Regions from separate parts of the Synechococcus sp. WC10meta genome, predicted to be linked through region 2. Evidence: predicted binding sites of a transcription regulator. Region 2 holds the regulator's gene; each other region holds the start of a gene.

Region 1 (7,884 bases), on a different contig from region 2:
CTTCTTAATCGCCAACTTCTCCAGATAGGCGGCAGGATTTTCGGGATCGAACTTCACCCCATCGAAGAAGGTTTCCACGCCGCGGGAGGTGCTGGGGGGAATAGCAGCCTGCTGGCCAATGGCTTTGGCGGCCTCGCGCCAGAGATCTTCTCGGTTGACCTTATTCACCAAAGCTTTGGTATCGGTGTCAGCAGGTAGGTAACCCCAGCGGATGTTTTCGGTCAAGAACCAGAGATCGTGGCTCTTGAAGGGGTAGGAAGCACTATTTCGCCAGAACTTCATCAAATGGGGGCTGTTCTCAACAACCTTGCCGGTGCCGTAGTCGAAAGTGCCTTTGGCGCGGCCCAAGATATCCGCTACGGGAACCCCCAACCAGCGACGGTTGCTAATGATGCGGCACATTTCTTCTTTGTTTTCCATCTGATCGCACCAGATCTGGGCTTCTAGGATTGCTTTCAACAGGGCCAGGGTGGCTTTCGGGTGCGCATCCACCCAGTCGGCCCGCAGGGCAAAGGCCTTTTCCGGGTGGTTGTTCCATAGCTCGCCGGTGGTGAGGGCAGTATACCCCTCTTTTTGGTTCACCAGCTGGGCATTCCAAGGCTCGCCCACACAGAAGGCTTCCATGGTTCTGGATTTCATATTGGCCACCATCTGCGGCGGCGGCACCACAATGAGGGAGACATCGCGGGTGGGATCGATCCCGCCTGCCGCCAGCCAATAGCGCATCCACATGTCGTGGGTACCGCCGGGGAAGGTCATCGCGCATTTGGGCTCTTTGCCGGCTGCTCGCAACTCGGCAAACTTAGCTTTGAGGGGGGAACTATCCAAGCCAATTTTCAGATCCCGATATTGGTTGGAAATGCTGATGCATTGACCGTCGAGATTGAGACGGGCCAAAATGTACATAGGCACCGGCTTGCCATCGGTAACTTTGCCGGTGGTGATGAGGTAGGGCATGGGACTGAGAATGTGCGCCCCATCGATGCCGCCGGCGGCGGATCCCAGCACCAAGTTGTCGCGGGTGGTGCCCCAAGAGGCCTGCTTGACCACCTCCACGTCTTTCATGCCGTACTTGGCAAAAAACCCCTTCTCTTTGGCAATGATGAGGGGGGCAGCATCGGTGAGGGCGATAAATCCCAGCCTGGCTCGCGTGGTTTCTGGGGTATCAGCTTGAGCTACCCAGTAGCCCTGCCCCAAGGATTGGGATTGGGCGCGGGGGATCCCAGCCGTAGCTGCTCCAGCCGCAAGGGCAGCTGCCCCAGCCAAAAACCGGCGACGGGAGATGGGAGAGGAAGTGTTGAATAGCTTAGACATCACAACCTCCAAAATTTCGAACGACAAACTGCCTAGTAGGTCATCAAGGGGGAAGCAGAGGTCTGAGCAGCCGAGGGATCACGACGCGGCCTGGCCCCGAAGTGCTCAATCAGCAGCTCCACCAAGACGGGCTTGAGGTCTTCGCAAGGGATCCCTTGGCGCACGCATTCGCCCAGCTTGGCGTCTTTGCCCACTTCTCCTCCCATGTAGATGTCCACCGCCTCCACCGGCTTGCCGTCCTTGCGAACGGTGGTGCCCATGAGGCCAATATCGGCCACCTGGGGCTGGCCGCAGGAGTTGGGACAGCCTGTCCAGTGGATGCGCACCGTTTGAGGAATCTCTAGCTCGGCTTCCAGCTCTTCCATCAGGGCCACGGCGCGGTTTTTGGTCTCGATGAGGGCAAAGTTGCAAAACTGGTTGCCCGTACAGGACACCAACCCCCGCTGCAAGGGTCCCGGGTTGGGGGAGAACTTTTTCAAGAGCGGCTCTTGGAGAAGCGGCCCCACCCGCGAGTCGGGCACATTGGGGATGAGCACGTTCTGCTCCACCGTTAGCCGCAGCTCTCCGGAGCCGTACACCTCCGCCAAGCGAGCCAGCTCCCTCATCTCCGGGACGTTGAGCCGCCCGACAGGCACGTGCAGGCCTACAAAGTTAAGGCCCAGTTGCTTTTGGGCGTGTACTCCCAGCAGATCCCGCTTGTGCCAGACCACCTCGTCTTTTTCCGCCGCTCTGGGCAGAGGGTGGCCAATCTGCTGCTCCACCGCCACCCGAAACTTCTCCAGGCCCCACTCGTCAATGAGCCACCTCAGCCGCGCCTTTTGCCGGTTGGCCCGCAGGCCGTGATCCCGATAGACCAGCAGCACCGCCTCACATAGAGGAACCACATCGCGGGGATCTACCCAAACGTCCAGCCCGATGGCCTCGGCACAGCGGCGGGCCGAAAAAAAGCCTCCCACCAAGACGTTGAAGCCCAGCTTGCCCTCTTTGAAAGCAGGCACAAAAGCCAGGTCATTGATCTCGGCATGCACCGAGTTGTCGCGACAACCGCAGATGGCGATGTTGAACTTGCGCGGCAGGTTGGTGAAGGAAGGGTTGCCCTCGCCGTTGTTGGTTACCATGTCCTGCACTTTGCGAGTGAGGCCGCGCACGTCGATCAGCTCATCCGGGTCGATACCGGCCAGAGGGGATCCCGTGATGTTGCGCACGTTGTCCATGCCTGACTGGATGCTGGTCAGGCCCACCTCCTTGAGTTGCCGCAGAACCTGAGGCATGTCCTCAATGGGAATGCCCCGCAGTTGCAGGTTTTGCCGAGTGGTGATGTCGGCTACGCCATCTTGGCCGTAGGGGCGGAGGATCTCGGCCAACTTGCGCATTTGGCCGCTGGTCAGGATCCCATTGGGCAGGCGCAGCCGCAGCATGAACTGGCCAGGGGTGCGCTTGCGAAAGAAGATCCCCAGCCACTTGAGGCGGTGATCTCGGTCGTCTTCGGGGATGTTCTCCCAGCCCATTTGGGCAAAAGCTTCCAGCTCGTCCTTAACCGCCAGCCCATCCTTCTCGCTTTTAAGGCGTTCAAACTGGTTCGCCATGATCGCTGCCGTGGGATGAACGCCGCCTATCCTAGCGATGACGAACCATTGACTTTGGTAGTTGGCGTTACACTTCTTAACGAGCTATGCGATTTCGGCATAGCTAAGTTGTGGTTTATGCATAGGAGAGGGGGATCCCCTTTCCCCTGCTAGGAAAAACAGCGTTTACTGCCCCTCTATCCCACCTTCAAAAGAACCCTAGCCAACTGCTCGCAGGCTGCCCTGATCTTCTCCAGGGTGCCGGGATTGACCAAGCCGTAGTAGTCAAATCCATAAACTTTCCCAGTTTGGACGGCTTGCAACCGATTCCAAAAGGGGCGGGAACGGAAAAACGCCAAGGGATCCGCCGCCTCCGGGTTGACCACCAGCAGAACTTCTGGGTTGGCTTCCAGGATGCGCTCTGCCGAAAGGGTGACGTAGCCCCGAAAAGGCCCTTGGCTTTGCAAAGTAGCGGTGAGATTGTCCGCGCCAAAGCGTTCCAGCAGATCCCCGGCCCAGCTTTGCCGGTTGGGAGAAAGAATCGGCTGGGTGCCCACCAAGAGCAAGGTTTTGGGTCGAACGCGGGGCAGTTCCTGGGGCAAAAGGGATCCATACTGCCGCAGCAAGGGATCGGGATCCGCCCCCAAAGCAGCAGCCAGGGTGGCAATCGTCTCTTCCAAAGCAGCCCAACTGTCCACGCGGGTGAGGTAGGTGGGGATCCCCAGCTCCTGCAGCCGTTCTGCCAGAGCCTCGTGAAAGCCACTGGCCCCCACCACCCAGTCCGGTTGTAGGGCCACAATCTGCTCCAGGTTGGGTTGGTTGCCCAGCCCCAGGCGGGTCAAGCCTTGGAAGCGGGGATCCTCCTCCAACAAACGACTGGCAGGGATCCCTACCAACCTATCGGGGGCCAAGCGATAGAGGATATCGGCAGTCAAGGTGGTGAGGCTGACTACCCGACGAAAAGGACTCTGTCTTGCTGACAGGAGTAGCTCCTGAGGGATCCGACCTTGGGCTTGGGCCAAACGCCCCATTCCCCAGGCCCCCACGCTGGCCAGACCAAAGGCGAACAGTTGACGGCGAGAAAGACGAGACAGCATAGACAATCTCCAAAACAATTCCCAAACAGCAATCAATTGAGGGTGAACTGGATGGGCACCACCACCCAAGACTCGATGGGGACGTTGTTTCTCAAGGCCGGGCTGAATTCCCACCGCTGCACCGCCTCCTGCGCTGCCCTATCCAGGGCGGGAAACCCACTGGAAGAGGCGATCTCCACCTGCTGCACCTGCCCCTGGGCATTGACCTTGGCCCGCAGCAGCACCTGCCCCTGTTGGCCGAGACGGCGAGCTTGAGGAGGGTAGGGGGGCGGAGGATTGCGACCGGGGATCGGGCGGGCCAGGACGTCCGGCTGGGGGTTGGCAGCCACTGTCGGTGGGGAGGAACTGGGGGGGGTGGCAGGTGTTGGGGCAGAGGAATGGGGTTGGGCTGCACCTATACCGCCAGGTGTCCCAGTTTCAGGATCCCTTGGCCCCAATCTGCTCTCGCTGCCGGGGGAAGGCGGAGCGGCGGCAGTCTTTACGCTGGAACGGATCCCTTGGATCAAGGGGGTAAAGCGGGGCAGAGGGGTGCTTGAGGTAACCGGGGCGGAGGTGAGTGGAGTCGCTGTAGAGGTGGGGGTAACCGCCGGAGTTGGGGTGGGCTGTTGTGGCGGAGGAGTGGGTTGCGGGGTGGCTGTCGGTAATGGGGTCAGCGGAGGAGTAGGGGTGGGTTCTGGCTTTGCCGTGGGAATGGGTGTAGGGGTCGGTGGAGGCGTAGGGGTCGGAGTTTGCAGGGCCAGCAAAGATTCAGCCTCCGGGATGGCTGGCATCTCGATCTCTTGGGGCACAGGCTCCGGTGGGGATAGATCGTCTGCAGGGGGCGATTCCGGGGCCGGGCCGGGCGGCTCTGCTGTTGGCTCTGGTGGGAGAGATTCTATGGATTCTGAATCCGGTTCGAGCAACTGTGGCTCGGGATCCTCCAGCAAAAGCGTGACTGGGATCCGGAGTTCTGCGTCTGATAAAGGCCGGGATCCCCACCAAGCCAGCCCCAGCAGCGCCATCAGGTGCAAGAGGAGGGAAATCAACCCCTCCCAGCGCAGCGGTCGGGGATCCCTGGCTCGCAGGTGGAGGACGGTCCCCGGCGGCTCTTCCCCCTCCTGGCAAGCTGTCCAGAGGGCAGCCCAGCTATAGCCGGCCACCCAAGCCTCTTGCAGCAGCTCCTCGGCACACTCCAGCCAGCCGCTCTCTCTTGCGCCAGCCCAAAGCCACAACGCCAACCAAGCCAGCCCCGCCTCCCAGGCCATGCCCGCCTGCTGCCAATACCACCCCTGCAGTCGCCACAAAAGCTGGGGACAGGACTTCCGAAGAAGAGAGAGGGATCCCTTGGGGGTGCGGGCAGGTGGCTCGGCAAGCATCGGTTAGAGCAGGATCCAGAGTAAACACGGCCTCGGGTCTTGGCCCCTAAAACCGGGTGGAAAAACTGAGCGCAGCATGCCGTCCCGGCTGGGCCAGCCGTTCCACTTCAGGGCCGACAAAGAGAGAGCGGGTTTCGGAGTAGAGAAAATACTTTTCATCAAAGAGATTGAACACCCCGAAATTCAATTGCCAGTTGTCGTCCAGGTTGTAGTAGCCCAGCAGATCCACCACGGTGTAGCCCTTGGGCACAAACGGAATTTGAGGTGGAGCGTTGGGGTTCGGTTGCACTACCTCCCGTTGCGGGTCGCGGGGATCCGCCACCAGCGTGGCCACCAACCTGGCTCCCCAGATCTGGCTGGGATCGTCGTAGTGCAGTCCCAGTACTGCCGTCAGTGGCTCAATGGAAAGGAGGGGTTTGTTTTCGGTGAGGTTATCCCCCACCGCCCAGGCAAAGCTGCCATTGAGGCTCCAGCCGGTCAAATCGGGGCTGAAGAAGTACTGCCCGGTGGCTTCTACACCATAGATGCGGGCCCGACTGACGTTCTGGCTCTGAAAGAGAGTCACCGGTGGAGGTGGCGGGCTCCCTGGCGGGCCGGGGGGTGAAGGCTCGGATCCCACCGCCCGGAAAGCCTCGATAAAGTCGTTGTAGGTGTTGTAGTAGGCGGCCAAGCTAAAGCTGGCCTGGGGGTAGATCCCCCGCAACCCCACTTCAAAGCCTTGGCTGGTTTCCGGTCGCAAGTTGGGATTGGAAAGGGTGCGGTAGCGGAAGAAGGGGCTGACCAGGTTGGTGAAGCCGCTGTTGATTTCGTTGTACTGAGGGGCCCGAAAACCGGTGTTGTACTGGGCCGTAAAGGTGAGGTTGGGATTAATCCTCCACACCAGGCCCACCTTGGGAGAAATGGCATCGGCAAACAGGCTGGCGGCTTCTGCCCCACTTTTCAAGAAGGCTTCGTCAGGGCTGGGGGTGAGGCGGTAGGTGTCGTAGCGGATGCCGGGGATGAGGGTAAAGTTGCCGCCCCCAAAGTCGATCTCATCTTGCAAATACAGCCCAAAGCGCACGGTATCGGAGTCGGGAAAATCTTTGGTGGGAAAAGTGTCCGGGGGGATGTTTTGGGTGACTGCCCCGGTCAGCAGGTTGGTTTGGAAGCGGTTGCGGGGACGTTCGTTGCGGGTGGTGGAGATCTCCATTCCATACACCAAGCGGTGGGAGAGATCCCCGGTTTGGAAGCGGCTCTGGGCCTGTACGCTGGCTCCCAGAATGTTGCTGACCAGCTCGTTGAAGGTATCCCGACGCACAGGCACGGGCCGACCTTGTACCGTGAGGGTGCGTTCTTCCACGCTGGGCTCCTGGGTGCGGGCCGGCTGGTAGTAGATCTGGACGGTGGCCAGCTCAAAAGCGGGGGTATCGGGGTTGGCGTAGCGATATTCCAAGCTGAGGCGGCTGCGCTCGGTCTCAATGGTCTCCCTGAAAAAGCGGATGCTGGGATCCAGGTTGCGGGGCGAAAAGGTGGTGGTGGTGCGGTTGTTGAAGTATTCCGCCGTCAGGGTGAGGCTGTCAAAGGGACTGAAGCGATAGACCAGCTTGGCCAGAACATTGTCTCCCTCCACCGTTTGCCGATCCTTGAAACTGGGATCCGCTTTAATATCCGGCTCTCTGGCGTCGCGGCGAGTGTAGATGAGCAGGGCCTCTAAGTTATCCTGCCGACCCGCCAAGCTAAGGGTGTTGACGTACCCTTGGTTTTTGCTGTCGTACTGGCTGGACAGGCCCACATGGATGTCCCGTTCCCCCAGCAGATCGGCTGGATCCAGGGTGGTGTAGGTCACCACACCCCCCAGCGCGTCGCTGCCGTAGAGGGTGGAGGCGGGGCCGCGGATAATTTCTACAGTTTTCAGGGTCTCCAGCTCAAAGGTATCCCGGCCAATGGTGAAGGGGCCGAAGGAAAATCGCTCCGGCTGGCGGATCCCATCCACCTGGATCAACACCCGGTTGGCGTCGAGGCCGCGGATGTTGAAGTCCTGCAGGCCGTAGCGAACGCTGCGCCGCACGCTTACCCCCGGCTCGTAGCGCACCAGATCCTGAATGTTTTGAACCAGCTCCCGCCGCAACCGCTCCCGGTCGATGACGGTAATGCTGGCGGGTGAGTCGGCCAAAGTGCGCTCGGTGCGAGTACCGGTTACGGTGACCTGTTGCAGGTTAAAGATCGGCGTGCCTTCCTGCTGGAGAGCCCGAAGTTCGGCCTGTAGCCGCTCCACCTCTGCCTGATCCCCCCGCCGGCGAGCAGCCTCTATTTGCGCCTCCAGCTCCCTAATCTGCTCTTGCAAGGTGGTCGGCGCAGGAGTGGCCTGGGCCAACAGCGGCGGAGTTGTCGAATCAGGGATCCGGGCATTGGGCTGAGCCTGGGACAGGGATCCCCAGCCCACTCCCAAACTCAACCCCAAACTCACCACCCGCCACCAACGACCGTTCACGCGCATAACCTCTCAGACTCCTCAAATCCACCCCAGGAAAAACTCACTCCAAACCGGACAAACCCTCCCTCAGCCCCCTGACA
Region 2 (7,884 bases):
TGGCGATCCTTCACCAGCACGATGTTGCCCTTGGGGATCCAAAAGCGGGCAATCTCAATGGCCGCCTGCAGCAGTCCTCCGGGGTTGTTGCGCAGATCCAGGAGGTAGCCCCGCACCCCTCGGGCTTCTGCCGCCTGGATAGCCTGGCGCACTTGAGTGGCTGCATTGCCGTTGAACTGGCTGAGGCGGATGTAGGCCACTAGTCCTTGGGGCAGCTCAAAGAAAGCCGTGCGCACCGGGTTAATGAGGATTGACTGCCGCACCAGCTCCACCTCCCAGATGCGCCCCTGCCGCCTTAGCCGCAGGCTAACGGTTGTACCGCTAGGGCCGCGCATGCGCTCTGCCACCTCGTCCAAGCTCAGCCCCGCCACTGGCACCTGATCCACCGCCAAGATCTCATCCTGGGGCTGGATCCCGGCCCGCTCGGCAGGGGTGCCCTCCATGGGAGCAATAACCCGCACCGCCCCCTGCTCGTCGATGGCAATCTGCAGGCCAACACCGCTCAGCTCGCCGGCAGTAGAGGTCTGCAGACTGAGGTAGTGCTCCCGATCCAAAAAGCGGGTGTAGGGATCCCCCAGGGTGGCCAACATCTCTTCAATGGCCCGATAGGTTTCCTGACGATTCTTCAAGGGCCGCGCCAGAAAACGCTGCCGCACCTGCCACCAGTTTTGTCCGTTAAACCCCGGATCCACGTAGGCCCGATCCACATAGGCCCAAGCCTGGGCCAGCAGTTGCTGCTCTTCTCCCCAGCGGCTGGCCTGAGCTTGGTAGGCATCAGTGCCTAAACTTGCCCAGAGCAGGCACCCCAGCAGCAGAATGCGGAGAACCCAGCGGATCCCCCACTCTTTCTTCTTTGGCTTTGGCGCAACCATAGACGGCAAGACGCTAAGAAAAGTTAACGTATATGAACAAGACGCAATATCGAAACCTGTTTTGCCAGCGAGAATGCGGATTCCTGCCCCCGAGCTGAGCCTAACTTAAGGAAGTCGTTAACAAATTGTGTTACAGTGCTGGTTGAGGTGGGGCTGTCCTCCACCGTGGAGTGACTTTCTCCCGCCGGGGAGATACCGAGAAATTGGAAAGAAAGGTACCATGGGCAAAGTTTACGATTGGCTAGACGAGCGGCTAGAGATTACGCCCTTCGTCGACGACGCAACCGGAAAATTCATCCCGCCGCACGTTAACATCTTCTATTGCCTTGGCGGCATCACGCTGGTGTGCTTTCTCATTCAGTTTGCCACCGGCTTTGCCATGACGTTTTACTACCGTCCGACGGTGGCCGAGGCCTTTGAGTCGGTCAACTACATCATGACCCAGGTCAACTTCGGCTGGCTGCTGCGCTCCATCCACCGCTGGAGCGCCTCCATGATGGTGTTGATGATGATTCTGCACACCTTCCGGGTTTACCTGACCGGTGGGTTTAAAAAGCCCCGCGAGCTGACCTGGGTCACCGGCGTGATCTTGGCGGTGCTGACGGTTTCTTTCGGGGTTACGGGCTACTCTCTGCCCTGGGATCAGGTGGGCTACTGGGCAGTCAAGATCGTCTCGGGAGTGCCCAGCGCTATCCCAGTGGTGGGTGATGCCCTGGTTCAGCTTATCCGCGGTGGCGAGGCTGTTGGCCAAGCTACCCTTACTCGTTTCTACAGCTTGCACACCTTTGTCCTGCCTTGGCTGACGGCGGTCTTCATGACCATGCACTTTTTGATGATCCGCCGCCAGGGCATTTCTGGACCCCTGTGATCCAGGGCTGGTTGGATCCCCTACTTTCCCTTGCTCAACCCTTTTGCCCCAGACAAGGAGAACTGCTATGCCTGTCTCGAAGCAAGCGCTGGCGACTGAGGTTATTACACGCAAAGTTGACCTGGACAACCCCAAAGTTTTGGCCAAGCTGAAGAAGAACATGGGCCACATGACCTACGGGGAGCCCGCTTGGCCCAACGACTTGCTCTTTATGTTCCCGGTGGTCATCCTGGGCACCATTGGGGTGATTGTCGGCCTGGCGGTTATGGATCCCGCGGGTGTAGGCGAGCCGGCAGATCCCTTTGCCACGCCCCTGGAAATTCTTCCCGAGTGGTACCTCTACCCTGTGTTCCACATTTTGCGCGTTGTTCCCAGTAAGCTGCTGGGCATTGCCCTGATGTTGGCTATTCCCGTGGGCCTTTTGTTTGTGCCTTTCATTGAAAACGTCAACAAGTTCCAGAACCCGCTGCGCCGTCCAGTGGCGACGACGGTGTTTTTGATTGGCACTTTGGTAACCCTGTATCTAGGCATTGGCGCCACTCTGCCGCTGGACAAGTGGGTTACCCTGGGCCTGTTCTAGAGAGCCGAATATTGATAACTCTAGGTGCAGCAGGCTGATGGCCAAGCTGCACTTTTTTTAGGGGAACTTTCCCGGGGGACTTTTCGGCAGACCTTGGGCAAGGGGATGGTAATATCGCTACGCACTCCTCTTGCGGGGATCGCCCATGAGCGTTTCTTCTTCTGCTGCTCAAACCTATCGGATTACTGCCCTAGCCGGCGATGGGATCGGCCCTGAGATTATGCAGGTGGGTCGAGCAGTTTTGGACGCCGTTGCCGCTCAGATGGGGTTTTCCCTCCAGTGGCAGGAGGGCCTAATTGGCGGAGCAGCCTACGAGGCCACGGGGGATCCCTTGCCCCCGGAGACCTTGAAAATGGCCCAAGAAAGCGATGCCGTTTACTTGGCAGCGGTTGGCGACTTTAAGTACGACACCCTGCCGCGCCAGAAGCGACCGGAGCAGGCTTTGCTGGGCTTGCGGGCCGGCTTGGGGCTATTTGCCAACTTGCGCCCCGTGAAGATCTTCCCCCAACTGGTGCAGGCCTCCTCCCTAAAGCCGGAGGTAGTTGCTGGGATCGACCTGGTGGTGGTACGCGAGCTCACCGGCGGCATCTACTTTGGTCAGCCCCGCGGGATCTTCGTCGATGCCCAGGGGTCCCGCCGCGGCGTCAACACCATGGCCTACAGCGAGGCCGAGGTGGATCGTATTGCCCGCGTAGCTTTTGAACTGGCCCGCAAGCGACGGCGCAAGCTTTGCTCGGTGGATAAGGCCAATGTGCTGGAGGTGTCGCAACTGTGGCGGGAGCGGGTTACCGCCATTGCCGCCGAATACCCTGACGTAGAGCTTTCCCACCTCTATGTCGACAACGCGGCCATGCAGTTGGTGCGCTGGCCAAAGCAGTTTGACGTCATCCTGACAGAAAACCTCTTTGGGGATATCCTCTCCGACGAGGCGGCCATGCTAACTGGCTCCATTGGCATGTTGCCTTCTGCCTCTCTGGGAGCTACCGGCCCAGGCCTCTATGAGCCAGTCCATGGCTCAGCTCCGGATATTGCCGGCCAAGACAAGGCCAACCCCATTGCCCAGGTGCTTTCTGGGGCAATGCTACTGCGCTACTCCTTGGATCAGCCCCAAGCTGCTGACCGCATCGAACAGGCCGTCGAGGCGGTTTTGGCCCAGGGCTACCGCACCGCCGACATCTACTCGGAGGGGATGACCCTGGTCGGCTGCCGGGAAATGGGGGAAAAGATCCTGGCTGCCCTGGCTCAGCTGCCCGCCTCCTAGCAGGTGTCTCTCAGCCGTTGAGAGCTGGCCCCCTAGGTAAAGCGATGGCTAAGCTGGATGGGGTCGTGGACAGTGATCTTCTTCTTGTGGATAGAAATGTAGTTTTTCTTGCGCAACTCTCCCAAGAGACGGGTAATGGTGACGCGGGTTGATCCGATGGCTTCGGCAATAGCCTGGTGAGACAGCTTGAGGTCGATGGTTACGCCATTGGGGCCAGGCACCCCGAAGTCGCGGCAGAGGATCAACAAAAAGCTAACTAGGCGGGAGGCCATGTCGCGGTGGGCCAGGGTTTCAATCATCATCTCTGTCTGCAGGATACGGGAAGCCAAGCTCTTAAGCAGCAACATGGCCAGCTCAGCGTTCTCCCGTACAGACTTTTCCACCTGTTCGATGGGCAGAGAAAGCAGCTCGACGCGAGTAAAAGCTACGGCGTGATAGAAGCGGTCGGAGCGCTGCCCGGTAATGAAGGAGAGCACACCAAAAATACTGTTCTCCCGCAGGAGGGCAACGGTAATTTCTTCCCCCCTTTCGTACACCCGCGAGAGCTTAACCGCCCCTTTGACCAAAAAGTAAACCCGCTCCGCCGGATCGCCGGGGAGAAAAATGGTCTTGCCGCGTTCATAAGTCTCGATAACCGGAGGATGGCGAGATCCTCCTAACTGCTTAAAAGCTGCAATGAGAGATTTTTCTGCGACGGCCACCACGAGATTCGTCAACCTTTCAAGGTCAGTTTATCTCTAGGATCAACCCCAGAGGTTAGCTTGGGGCACCTGGATCGAGCTGCCCACGACTCGAAGACTACCCTAAACTTAAGAGGCTCTGCCTGGATATCTTTGTAGCAAGAGCTACGTTCCTTTGTTGCGACAAGGGAAGGTTGTATGGGGATCCCGCCGGCTGAGGTTGCCACCCCTTCTCGCCCTAGCCGTCAGCACTTTACGGTGCGGATGCCAGAGCCAGCCAGTCACCTCTTGGAGGTGGAGCTGCAGATTCGCGAAGTGGAACCAGAGGTGCCCCTGCGGCTGCGGCTGCCAGTGTGGACGCCGGGATCCTACCTAGTGCGGGAGCATGCCCGCCATGTACAGGAGTTTCAGGCCCTGAGCGAGCAAGGGAGCCCTTTGGACTGGCGAAAGGTTGATAAAAACACCTGGGAGGTAGACCCACCTGGGTGTTCGGCGGTTACAGTCCGCTATCGGGTCTATGCCTATGAGCTGACGGTGCGCACCAACCATCTGGATCTCACCCACGCCTATTTCAATGGGGCGGCGCTCTTTCTCTACGTGCCTGGCCGCGAGCGGGAGCCCTATACGCTGACCGTGATCCCTCCCCACCCCGACTGGCGCATTGCCACCAGCCTGCGGCCCCTGGCCTCTCCTTCCCCAGGGGATCCTAGCGCTGGCCAGTCTTTCTTTGCTGAAGACTACGACGAGCTGGCAGACAGCCCAGTGGAAGTGGGCTTGCACCAGTTGCGCTCGTTTGCAGTGGAAGGGATCCCGCACTACTTCGTGGTCTGGGGAGCGGGCACCCTGAATTTGGATCAAGCAGTGGCCGATGCCGAGAAAATTGTCCGAACCACGGCAGCGTTTTTTGGCGGGCTGCCCTACGACCGCTACTGGTTTATTGTGCATTTGTCGGCCGGGGGATTTGGTGGCCTAGAACACAAGTACAGTGCCACCCTCAACTATTCTGGACTAGAGCTGCATCAGCCTCAGTCCTACCGCCGCTTTTTGGCGCTGCTGGCCCATGAGCTTTTCCATGCTTGGAACGTCAAGCGGCTGCGCCCTCTAGCTTTGGAGAAAATTGACTACAACCAAGAAAACTATGTGGACTGCCTCTGGTTCTGCGAAGGGGCAACCAGCTACTACGAAAATGTTATCTTGCTGCGAGCAGGGATCCTCAGTGCCAAAGAGTTTTTGCAGATCCTATCTGAGCAAATCAGCCGGCTACAGCGCACGCCAGGTCGAGTCGTACAATCGCTGCAGGAGGCCAGTTTCGATGCTTGGATCAAGCTCTACCGCCCCCACGAAAATAGCCTCAACAGCCAGGTTTCCTATTACCTCAAGGGCGCTTTAGTCTGCTGGCTGCTAGATCTGCACATTCGCCACCTTTCAAGGGGGCGGGGATCCCTGGACACGGCCATGCGGGATTTGTGGCAGCGCTTTGGCCGGTTTGAGAAAGGCTATACTTACCAGGACTTGCGGGAGGCCTTTGAGCGAGCAGCCGGTGTCGACCTTGGGCGCTTTTTTGCCGCCTACGTGGAAGGCACGGAAGAACTGGACTACGACACCTACCTCCATCCGTTTGGCCTCACCCTCAAGGCCCACTTTAGCCGCCCCAACCCTCCTCCCTACCTGGGCTTGAACTTCAACGGCGAGGGCAACCGCATCAGCGCCGTCGAGATGGGCTCCCCGGCTCAAAAAGCAGGCATCTGGGCTGGCGACGAGCTGGTGGCTTTGGATGGCTTTCGGGTAAGCGCCGCCACCTTGCCGGAGCGCCTGGCAGCCTATCAGCCCCACCAAACCATCTGTCTTAGCGTCTTCCAAGGCAATCAGTTAAAGCACTTTTGGATCCCCTTGGATCCACCCCGCCCGGATGTGTACACCCTCGAGGCCTTGCCTGAGCTCACTCCCGCCCAGAAAGCGCTCCAACAAAGCTGGTTGGGATCCCTTCTGGCTCAAGAGTAAGCAGGAGGTAGCAATGCTTTAAAATCTTCCTAGCTGTTCACAACTCCTGAGTTAGGTTAAAGAAAATAGGATCAAGGGAAGATGACTCTGCTTTTAGGTCTTCTAATTGGATTGGCTATTGGTTTCTGCCTGGGCGTTTATACCTGTAGGCTCACTCAAAGAGCTAATAGTCAGTTACTGGATGAGATTCTAAGAAAGTTACAAGCTGATCTTGAGGGCTTCAAACTTCATATCTCAGAAAGTCTGTCCGAAAGTTACCAAAACTTCCTTCAGCATTTAGCTGAGTACAGAAGTCAGCTAGTTAAGAACATAAGTAACCAGCAGAATATCCTGAGCAGGCTATTAGAAAGTACAGAAAAAATTTCCCAGAATCTAAGCTCAAGTTCTAGCCTTCAAAAGACGAAGGAAACTAACGAGCGAACTGCTGGCGCGCGACTCAAGAGTTTGCCGCCAGAGACGATTAGCCGTGAACAGGTGAAAATAGGGGTATTTCTGTGGTCTAGGAACATAAGGATGAAGAACCTGATCCCATCTAGTAAAAAAGCCGATGCAGAAGGAGAACTCGATAACAAGCTGAACTGGATATCAAACCTTATGGGTCAGAGGTACTCGCTGATCGAGAAGCTTTACAAAGAAATTAAATCTGGCATTGGAGAAGAAAAGGCCTTAACTCTTTGCTTAAAAGGCAACTCCCCGGAAGTGATAAGTTATAGCTGCCAACTTGCTTCCACTCTACATAAGGTTAATTTCTTAGAGGAATATAACTACTCAAAATCCTCCAAAAACCTGAGGGTAAAGCTAAGCAAGTCTCCAGAGGCAATCAAGTTCCTATCTGGAGATTGGCTGGAGAGATATGTCAAACAGCAACTGATCAAGTTTGCTAGAGATCAGGGACAGAAGATCGATTTTTCCTACATCGCAAATGCGGAAGTTACTTTGCCCGACGGTAGCGACTTTGAGATCGATCTCTTCTTCCACATTAACAACCGATTCTACTGGATAGAGTCGAAGACCGGCAGCTATAGAGACTGTATAGAGAAGTACTCTTGGCTCGCCTCCGAAATGGGTCTCGGCCCAGATCAAGTCTTTCTGGTCTTGGCAGATGTTGATCAAGAGACGAGAAGTAGGATCTACTCCTCCTATAATCTTTCAGCTATTAGTGTCGAGGAGGTTGAGTCTCTGCTGTACAGAATTGTGAGGAGGTAGGCCCAGTCTAAGCTACCACCTTGACAGCCTGCTCCATACACCACCAGGGATCCTCGGCAAAAGCTGGCATGGGCGTGCTGCCCGCCTTGCCCAGAATGGCCAGCCTGACTTCTCTATCCAGACGGGATCCGGAGCCATAGGGATCGTCAGAGGGGGGCTCCAGTCTTTGCCCCAGAGGGGGCATTGCCATGATGCCCGGCTGCATGCCAGTAGTGCTGACCCAGATTTTGAAGCGATCCACCGCTGTCTCTGCCTCTTCGGGCAGTTGCATCTGCAGCAGATAGCGAGGGCCAGAGCCGACCAACACGCTTTCGCTGGGGCGCAGGCGAGTAGGAAAGTCCGGCTGGTAGGGATAGACCAAGCCGACGCTGCACTGCCGTTCGTCAAAGACTGTTACATAGACATGCACTGGGGTG
Region 3 (7,884 bases), on a different contig from region 2:
CTGAAGTAATCGGGGGGGACGCCGGCTACCCATAGGGGCCGCCCCTCTTCATCGAGCTGAAACAGCTCCCGGTTGGCCCACACGTCAGCACTGTCGGCGGCAACATAGATGGGTACATCGCCAATGAGCTGCACTTGATGCTGGTGGGCATACTCCCTTAGGGATCTCCACTGCTGGGCAAACAGATACTGCCAAAACATCTGGCGGGTGACTGCGTCGGCGTAGCGGTCGCGGGCCTCCTGGAGAGCAAGGGGATCCCGCTGGGCTAGGGCTGGAGGCCACTGAGTCCACTCTTGCTCGCCATACACCTCTTTGAGAGCCATGAAGAGAGCGTAGTCCGGTAGCCAATCCGCCTCCTCGGCACAGTAGGCGTGAAAGGCTTCCCAGTCAGCAGCGCTAGCCTTTTCCTTGAAGGTGGCCCAGGCCCGCTGCAAAAGACCCAGCTTGAAGGGGATGACAATCCCGTAGTCCACCCGCTCAGCATCCCCCGCCTGGATGGCCGGCCACTGGGGCAGATCCTCCCAGGCGTTGGCCTCCAGCCAGCCAGCTTCGACCAGTAGCTCCGGGCTAATCAGCAGCGGGTTGCCGGCAATGGCAGAAAAGCTCATGTAAGGGGAGTTGCCCCAGCCAGTGGGCCCCAGAGGCAGCACCTGCCAGAGGCGCTGGCCGCTTTCTACCAGAAAATCCACAAACCGATAAGCAGCCGGCCCCAGGTCGCCAATGCCAAAGGATCCCGGCAGCGAAGTGGGGTGCAAGAGGATCCCACTGAGTCTGCCCCTGCGCATGGCTGTGCCTTTTTGCCCAAAAGGTATTCCACCGCCTATGCTGTCACTTTTGCAGCTTGATGGAAAGTCCCCGCACGCCCAAGCTAGCTCCTCAAGCCTTGACCGACAGCCCGGTGGCAAGCCCGCACCTCTTCGAGAGTAAACAGGCGGCGAAAGGGAATCCCCATCTGGCAAAAGCGAGCTTCTGCCCCTTCCTGCCGGTCGACTAAGGCGAGGATTCCTTCTGCCCGATAGCCTGCCGCGCGTACCCGCTCTACAACCTTGAGGGCAGAGCCACCCGTAGTGACGACATCCTCCAAGATCCACACTCGACTCTCGGCTGGCAGTTCTGGCCCCTCGATCCAGGCCTGGGTGCCATGAGCCTTGGGCTCTTTGCGGACAATCAGGGCTGCTAGGTTAGCCGGCTGGGCATAAAGAGAAGCCAAGCTCACTGCCGTCACCAGGGGATCTGCCCCCAGCGTCATCCCAGCAACCGCCGCTGTTTCAGGAGGCAATAGCCGATGAAGCAGGGATCCAGCCAGGTAGGCCCCCTGGGGGTGGAGGGTGACCGGCTTGCAGTTGATGTAGTAGGAGCTCTGCCGCCCGGACGTGAGGGTAAAGGATCCCTCGCGGTAGGCCAGCTGTGCCAGCAAATAGAGCAATTTCTCCCGCGCCTCAGCCGGGGAAAGGTTTAAGGGGGAACACTCCAGTAACAACACAGCAGGGATCCAAGTTTTTCCACTGCACCCGTTGCAACGATAAACGATAGCCGAAGACGGCAGCCCAACAAAGAAGCCCGATCCAATCTGGAAGGGCAGGTACTTTTACCAACGGAAGGAAAGGAGTAGAGTAGAACAGCAGAGTCTCTCAACTACGAGGATCCCATGACGCGAGGCTTTGGACCCTTTGGCAAGATTCAGGAAGCCCTCAAAAAAGCTCAAGAGGTGCGCGACGGCGCCCAAAAGCTGCAAAAAGAGCTAGAAGAAATGGAAATTGTTGGCGAGGCCGGCAATGGCTTGGTGAAGGTGACGGTCAACGGCAACCAGGAGCCCCTTAAGGTGTCCATAGATCCCCAAGTCCTCCAGGAGCCAGTGGATGTGGTGGAGGACTTGCTGCTGACGGCAATGGTGAATGCCTACACCCAGTCGGCTGAGACGATGCGCAAGCGCATGGAGGAACTGACGGCGGGTATCAGCCTGCCGGGGCTGGGCTAGTCCTGTGTACACTCGCCCTTTGGCTCGCCTAATCGAGGAGCTACAGCGCCTGCCCGGCATTGGCTCCAAAACCGCTCAGCGGCTCGCCTTGCACTTGCTCAACAGGCCCGCCCACGAGGTCGAGGCCCTGGCCCAGGCCCTGCTGGAAGCCAAGCAAACCGTTAAGCACTGCTCCATCTGCTTTAACTGGTCGGCAGAGGATCCCTGCGAGATCTGCCGCTCCCCCCAGCGGGACCGACTGCTCTGGTGCGTGGTGGCCGATGTCAGGGATCTCATCGCCGTAGAGCGAACGCGCGAGTTTAAGGGTCTCTACCACGTATTGGGGGGCTTGATCTCGCCCATGAATGGGATCGGGGCTGAGCAGTTGCGCATTCGCGAACTGGTGGCACGGGTGGCGCGGGAGAAGCCCCAGGAGCTCATTTTTGCCCTCAGCCCCAGTGTGGAGGGGGAGGTCACCATGCATGTGGTTAAAGATTACCTGAAGCCGGTTGCCCCCAACCTGCGCATGACTCGTCTAGCTTTTGGCCTGCCCATGGGATCGGAGTTGGAGTATGCCGACGAGGTTACCCTGGCCCGAGCCTTGGAAGCGCGGCAGGAGCTGTAGCAGCAGGCTGCCGGAAGGACTGGCTGGGGAGCTAGTCGGTGAAGCCCAGGATCCAAACTCTCCTAGATAGGATCAGAGCTGGCAAGGCGTTCCGGGAGGCGGGTGGTGGCGCTAAACACTCTGCCCAAATAGCCGCAAGTAGCTCTCTAGCCCCCCAGCCAAGAGGGGCCTTGCCAAGTTAGCCAGCAGGGATCCCACCTCTAGCCTGGAGGTGCTCTCGGCAAGCCTTAGAGGAACTGATGGCTCTCTGGCTGCAGCACTACCTCATTGGGCACGGCATTGGCCGGCAGGGTGAGGACAAAGCGAATGGCCTCGGCAGCCGTGGCGGGGCTGAGCATTTTGTCCCTTTGCACCTTGAGGCTGATGGGATCCCAAAAGGGCGAGTCGATGCCGCCAAAGTAAAACAGGGTAAAGCGCACCCCAAAGCGCTTTAGCTCATCGGCCATGCACTTGGTAAAGCCGACCACGCCAAATTTGGCAGCACAATAAGCCGAGGCCATGGCCATGGGGTGGCGACCCAGAATGCCGGGGAAGTTGAGAATATGGCCGGACTTCTGCTCCCGCATGGCGTTGGCCACCAGTTGGCTGGTGTAGAAGCTGCCCTTGAGGTTGACCGCCAGCATCCGCTCCAGGTCAGCGGGGGTAATTTGCGGGGCAGGTTTGAGGATGCCGGCGCCGGCCAGGTTGATCAGCACATCGATCCGCCCGTGCCTCTGCAGCGTTTGGGTCACCAGCGCCTCGACCTGGGCGTAGTCGGTTACATCCGTGGGGATCCCTACTCCAGAAGCAGCCCCAAGAGCTACTGCTTTCTCGGCCAAGGTGGCCAGGGGCCCTTCTCGCCGCGCCGCCAGCACTAGATGGGCTCCGGCCTGGGCCAAGAGAGGCACAAGGGCACTGCCAATTCCCCCTGTGGCCCCTGTCACGAGAACAACTGCCTGGGACAACGGAGACACTTCACGTTTCTTAAACTCTTTCCCCCATCATACCTGGGGATCAGCCTTGCTTGAGTGCCGAAGACGAGGGAGCCTAAACGCGACGCAACCGCAGTCGCTGCACCCATTCTTCCCCAAAGCGCAGCCAGTCTGCCATTTTTTCTGGAGTCTCCAGTGGTGGGTAATCCCGCCAAATGACAAGCTGCGGCCCGAATCCCTTCGCATAACAAGGAGGATGCTGCTCCAAGAAGTTGAGGAAACTGGGATGGAAGCGCAGGCGAATCTTAGCCTCATCTTCTCCGCGCAAAAGGTAGCGGCGAGAAAAGTCGGGATGGTTCTCGAAATTGATATCCTGCATGCCAAAAGCTTCAGCAACGTCGTCGAACAAGGGAACTTCTGGGCGCAGCCGAAAACGAGGTAGCCGTAGGTCTTCGCAATAGGCCCAGAAAACAGACAAGTAATAATTTCTTCTTCTTCTGGAATCCTTCCAGCTGTAGTCAAAGATGGCGATTTCGGTTCCATCGTTCAGTCGTTTGAACATCGAGTTGTAGAAACGAGCGCCGCTTCGTTGGAAAAAGCCAGCCTGAAGCAAGCGGGATCGGATCCCTTCGGGTAGCTCCGCCGAAAACGACATTCCCAACCTCCTGGCTACCCGCTCCAAGGCTTTTCGACGCCACTTCTCTAGATAGGTATGCCCCAGATAGATAAGCGCCAGAGGGCCTAAACAAATAATAAGAGCTATAAGCCATTCCATCCAAACCCCCCTGAGTTTGTAAACTCAGCACCCCCACCCAGAGTACCATAGCAGGCACAAAAAAGGGATCCCTCCAGCAAGAAGGGATCCTGTTCAAAAGCCTTGGTCGAGAACTAATGCTTTAGATGAAAACCTCGATTAGGCGTCGAAATAGAGGGCAAACTCGTAGGGGTGAGGCCGCAGGTTAATGGGGTTGATCTCGTTGTCGATCTTGTACTCGATGTAGGTCTCGATGAGATCCTCAGTGAAGACGCCCCCCTCCAACAAGAAGTCGTGATCCTTCTGCAGGCTTTCCAAAGCATCCAGCAGGGATCCGGGCGTGGAGGGGATCTTGGCTAGCTCCTCCGGCTCCAGATCGTAGATGTCTTTGTCGAGAGGCTCGCCGGGGTGGATCTTGTTCTTGATCCCGTCCAAGCCAGCCATCAGCATAGCCGAGAAGGCAAGGTAAGGGTTGCAGGTGGCATCTGGGCAGCGAAACTCCAGCCGCTTGGCCTTGGGGTTTTTGCCCGTTACCGGAATCCGAATGGCTGCGGAGCGGTTGCCCTGCGAGTAGGCCAAGTTTACCGGCGCCTCAAACCCAGGCACCAGGCGCTTGTAGGAGTTGGTGGTGGGGTTGGTGAAAGCCAGAAGGGCTGGTGCATGCTTGAGGAGGCCGCCGATGTAGTAGAGAGCTATCTCGCTGAGATCCGCGTAGTTGCCTTCTTGGTAGAAGAGGGGCTGGCCGTCTTTCCAGAGAGACTGGTGCGTGTGCATGCCGCTGCCGTTGTCGTTGAAGAGGGGCTTGGGCATGAACGTCACCGTCTTGCCGTGCTTGCGAGCCACGTTCCGGATCACGTACTTGTAAATCATCATGTAGTCGGCAGAGGTGAGCAGGTCGGCAAAGCGGTAGCCCAGCTCTCCTTGCCCGCCAGTGGCCACCTCGTGGTGGTGCTTTTCGATGGGCACCCCCAACTTGGCCATGGTTAGCAACATCTCGGTGCGGAGGTCTTGGTGGGCATCGGTGGGCGGCACAGGGAAATAGCCTTCTTTGTAGCGCGGCTTGTAGCCCAGGTTGCCCCCTTTCTCCTCCCGGCCTGAGTTCCAGCGGCCCTCAATGGAATCGACGAAGTAGTAGCCGGCGTTCTGAGTTTGGTCAAACCGTACATCTTCAAAGATGAAAAACTCCGCCTCGGGCCCAAAGTAAGCCGTATCGGCAATGCCTGTCGATTGCAGGTAAGCCACAGCCCGCATGGCTAGGCTCCGAGGACAACGGCTGTAGGGCTGGCCGGTGCGGGGTTCAATGATGTTGCAGATGAGGCTGAGGGTAGGCACTTGGAAAAAGGGGTCGATCCAGGCCGTTTTGGGGTCTGGCACCATGTACATGTCCGACTCGTTGATGGATTTCCAGCCCCGGATGCTGGAGCCATCAAAGGGCAGCCCTTCGCTAAAAGCTTGCTCCGTCAGCATTGAAGAGTGGAAGGAGACATGCTGCCAGGTGCCAAAGAGATCCACAAACTTGAGATCCACCATCTGGATATTGTTGTCGTGGATCATTTGGAGCACTTCTTGTGGGGTGGATGCCATGCCTTTCTCCTAACTTGACTTGGGTTGCGGTTGAAACTAAGACAGGCCGAAAGCGCTCACCCATCCTAGAAAGGCCGACACCAGCTTTTTGTATCTTCTGATACAAAGATGACCTGGTTCCAGCCTTCCCTTCGTCAAAGAGCAGCTCACCGGCAGTCTGCAGGAGAACGAAAATGAAACTGACAAGCCCTGGCCTCCTTGAGGCGGCGGAATCGTGTTAGGCTAAAGCGTAGTCATTACGAGTTTGACTTAGCAGTTCCGTTGCAGAAGGAGAGATAGAGCAATGACAAACCAAGGTCGTGTTGAGAATGTGGTCATTATTGGCTCGGGCCCTGCTGGGTTGACTGCGGCCATTTACGCTGGGCGTGCCAACCTAAAGCCGGTGGTGTTCGAGGGGTTTCAAGTGGGCGGGATCCCGGGTGGGCAACTGATGACCACCACCGAGGTGGAGAACTTTCCGGGCTTTCCCGAGGGCATCAGCGGCCCCCAACTGATGAAGAACATGCGGGCTCAGGCCCAGCGGTGGGGGGCGGAGCTGTACGCCGAGGATGTCACCTTTGTGGATCTCAGCCAGCGGCCTTTTGTAGTCCGCTCTGACGAACGGGAAGTGCGCACCCACAGCCTCATTATTGCCACCGGGGCTATGGCCAAGCGCCTGCACCTGCCTGGAGAGGAGATCTACTGGAACCGGGGCATGTCGGCCTGTGCTGTCTGCGATGGGGCCATGCCCATGTTCAGGGGAGTGGAACTGGTGGTGATTGGCGGTGGCGATACCGCCTGTGAGGAGGCCACCTACCTAACTAAGTTTGGATCCCATGTCCATATGCTGGTGCGCAGTGGCAAGATGCGGGCCAGCAAGGCCATGCAAGAGCGGGTGCTCAACCACCCCAAGATTACGGTGCACTGGCACACGGAGGTGGTAGAGGTTCTGGGCGACGGCCAGCGCCTGACGGGCGTGAGGGTGCGCAACAACCAGACCGGCGAGCTGCAGGAGATGGCGGTAGGGGGGGTATTCTACGCCATTGGCCACAAACCCAACACGGACTTGTTCAAGGGGCAACTGGAGCTGGATGAAGCTGGCTACATTGTCACCCGCCCCGGTTCTGTAGCCACCAGTGTGGAGGGGGTATTTGCCGCTGGGGACGTGCAAGATCACGAGTTTCGTCAGGCCATCACCGCTGCCGGCACCGGCTGTATGGCAGCCATGCTGGCGGAGCGCTGGCTCTCGGAGCGAGGTCTAGCTCAGGAATATCCCGTTGTCCCGCCGAGCCAGCCGGAACTTGCTTCTGCTGTCGAGGTAGAGCCTGCGGGAGGCTCCGCTGTCGAGGAGGCCGGTTTTGAGCAGGAGGTGCAAGAGGACCTCGACTTCAACCAAACTTGCCATGAAGGGGGCTATGCCCTGCGGCGGCTTTACCATGAGAGCAATCGCCTGCTGATGGTCAAGTACACGGCTCCCACCTGTACCCCTTGCCATGCCCTCAAGCCAATCCTGAACAAGGTCATCGAAGAGTTTGCCGACAAGCTGCACGTGGTGGAGATCGATATCGAGAAGGAGCCGGAGATTGCCGAGGCCGGCGGGGTAACCTGTACGCCAACGGTGCAGTTTTTCAAAAACAAGGAGCTGGTGGCCCAGGTGGTGGGCGTCAAGCCCAAGTCCCACTACCGCGAGGTGATCCAAGCCAACTTGTCCGAATCAGCCTAGTCTATCCAGCTAGTCGGCAAAGGCACTGGAGTAGGCGGCCTGTAGAGCTGCCAAAGAGACCGACAACACGGGATCCCCTTCTGCAGTAGTCACCACCAAGGGATCCGCGGGCCCGCCCACCTGTCCTAGAAGCTGCCACTGGCGGGGAAGCTGCGACTCTAGGTAGGCTTCCCAAGGAGAGTGCTGGGCTGGATCGACGGAAACGAGGATGCGGCTGGATCCCTCGCCAAAGAGAGCTAGATCCCAACGGGTAGACGGAGAGGGGATCCAGATCTTGGCTCCTCGTCCGCCGCTGAGGCAGGCTTCCGCCAGCGCCACGGCTAGTCCCCCCTCACTGCAGTCGTGGGCAGA

The links. Region 2 encodes NtcA, which controls nitrogen genes in cyanobacteria. Its sites were predicted from a motif close to GTANCNNNNGNTAC; they were not measured.
Region 1: the regulator NtcA is predicted to act here: its motif matches at 2,958-2,971, upstream of NW804_RS03225 (ferredoxin--nitrite reductase).
Region 3: the regulator NtcA is predicted to act here: its motif matches at 5,922-5,935, upstream of glnA (type I glutamate--ammonia ligase).

What each region holds. Positions count from the first base shown of each region.
Region 1 is NZ_JANSHF010000004.1:63,675-71,558, forward strand. Features, by position in the region: gene NW804_RS03220 (CmpA/NrtA family ABC transporter substrate-binding protein) at 1-1,314, opposite strand, end outside; gene NW804_RS03225 (ferredoxin--nitrite reductase) at 1,347-2,900, opposite strand; gene NW804_RS03230 (ABC transporter substrate-binding protein) at 3,077-3,976, opposite strand; gene NW804_RS03235 (energy transducer TonB) at 4,009-5,331, opposite strand; gene NW804_RS03240 (TonB-dependent hemoglobin/transferrin/lactoferrin family receptor) at 5,378-7,807, opposite strand; gene NW804_RS03245 (ABC transporter ATP-binding protein) at 7,871-7,884, opposite strand, start outside.
Region 2 is NZ_JANSHF010000011.1:35,342-43,225, reverse strand. Features, by position in the region: gene NW804_RS07220 (S41 family peptidase) at 1-872, opposite strand, end outside; gene petB (cytochrome b6) at 1,093-1,740, shown strand; gene petD (cytochrome b6-f complex subunit IV) at 1,808-2,320, shown strand; gene leuB (3-isopropylmalate dehydrogenase) at 2,466-3,581, shown strand; gene ntcA (global nitrogen regulator NtcA) at 3,614-4,285, opposite strand; gene NW804_RS07195 (M61 family metallopeptidase) at 4,460-6,262, shown strand; gene NW804_RS07190 (hypothetical protein) at 6,344-7,468, shown strand; gene NW804_RS07185 (hypothetical protein) at 7,476-7,884, opposite strand, start outside.
Region 3 is NZ_JANSHF010000002.1:68,874-76,757, reverse strand. Features, by position in the region: gene malQ (4-alpha-glucanotransferase) at 1-785, opposite strand, end outside; gene pyrE (orotate phosphoribosyltransferase) at 869-1,483, opposite strand; gene NW804_RS01705 (YbaB/EbfC family nucleoid-associated protein) at 1,649-1,978, shown strand; gene recR (recombination mediator RecR) at 1,983-2,582, shown strand; gene NW804_RS01695 (SDR family oxidoreductase) at 2,810-3,535, opposite strand; gene NW804_RS01690 (hypothetical protein) at 3,609-4,148, opposite strand; gene glnA (type I glutamate--ammonia ligase) at 4,407-5,831, opposite strand; gene trxB (thioredoxin-disulfide reductase) at 6,115-7,533, shown strand; gene purL (phosphoribosylformylglycinamidine synthase subunit PurL) at 7,543-7,884, opposite strand, start outside.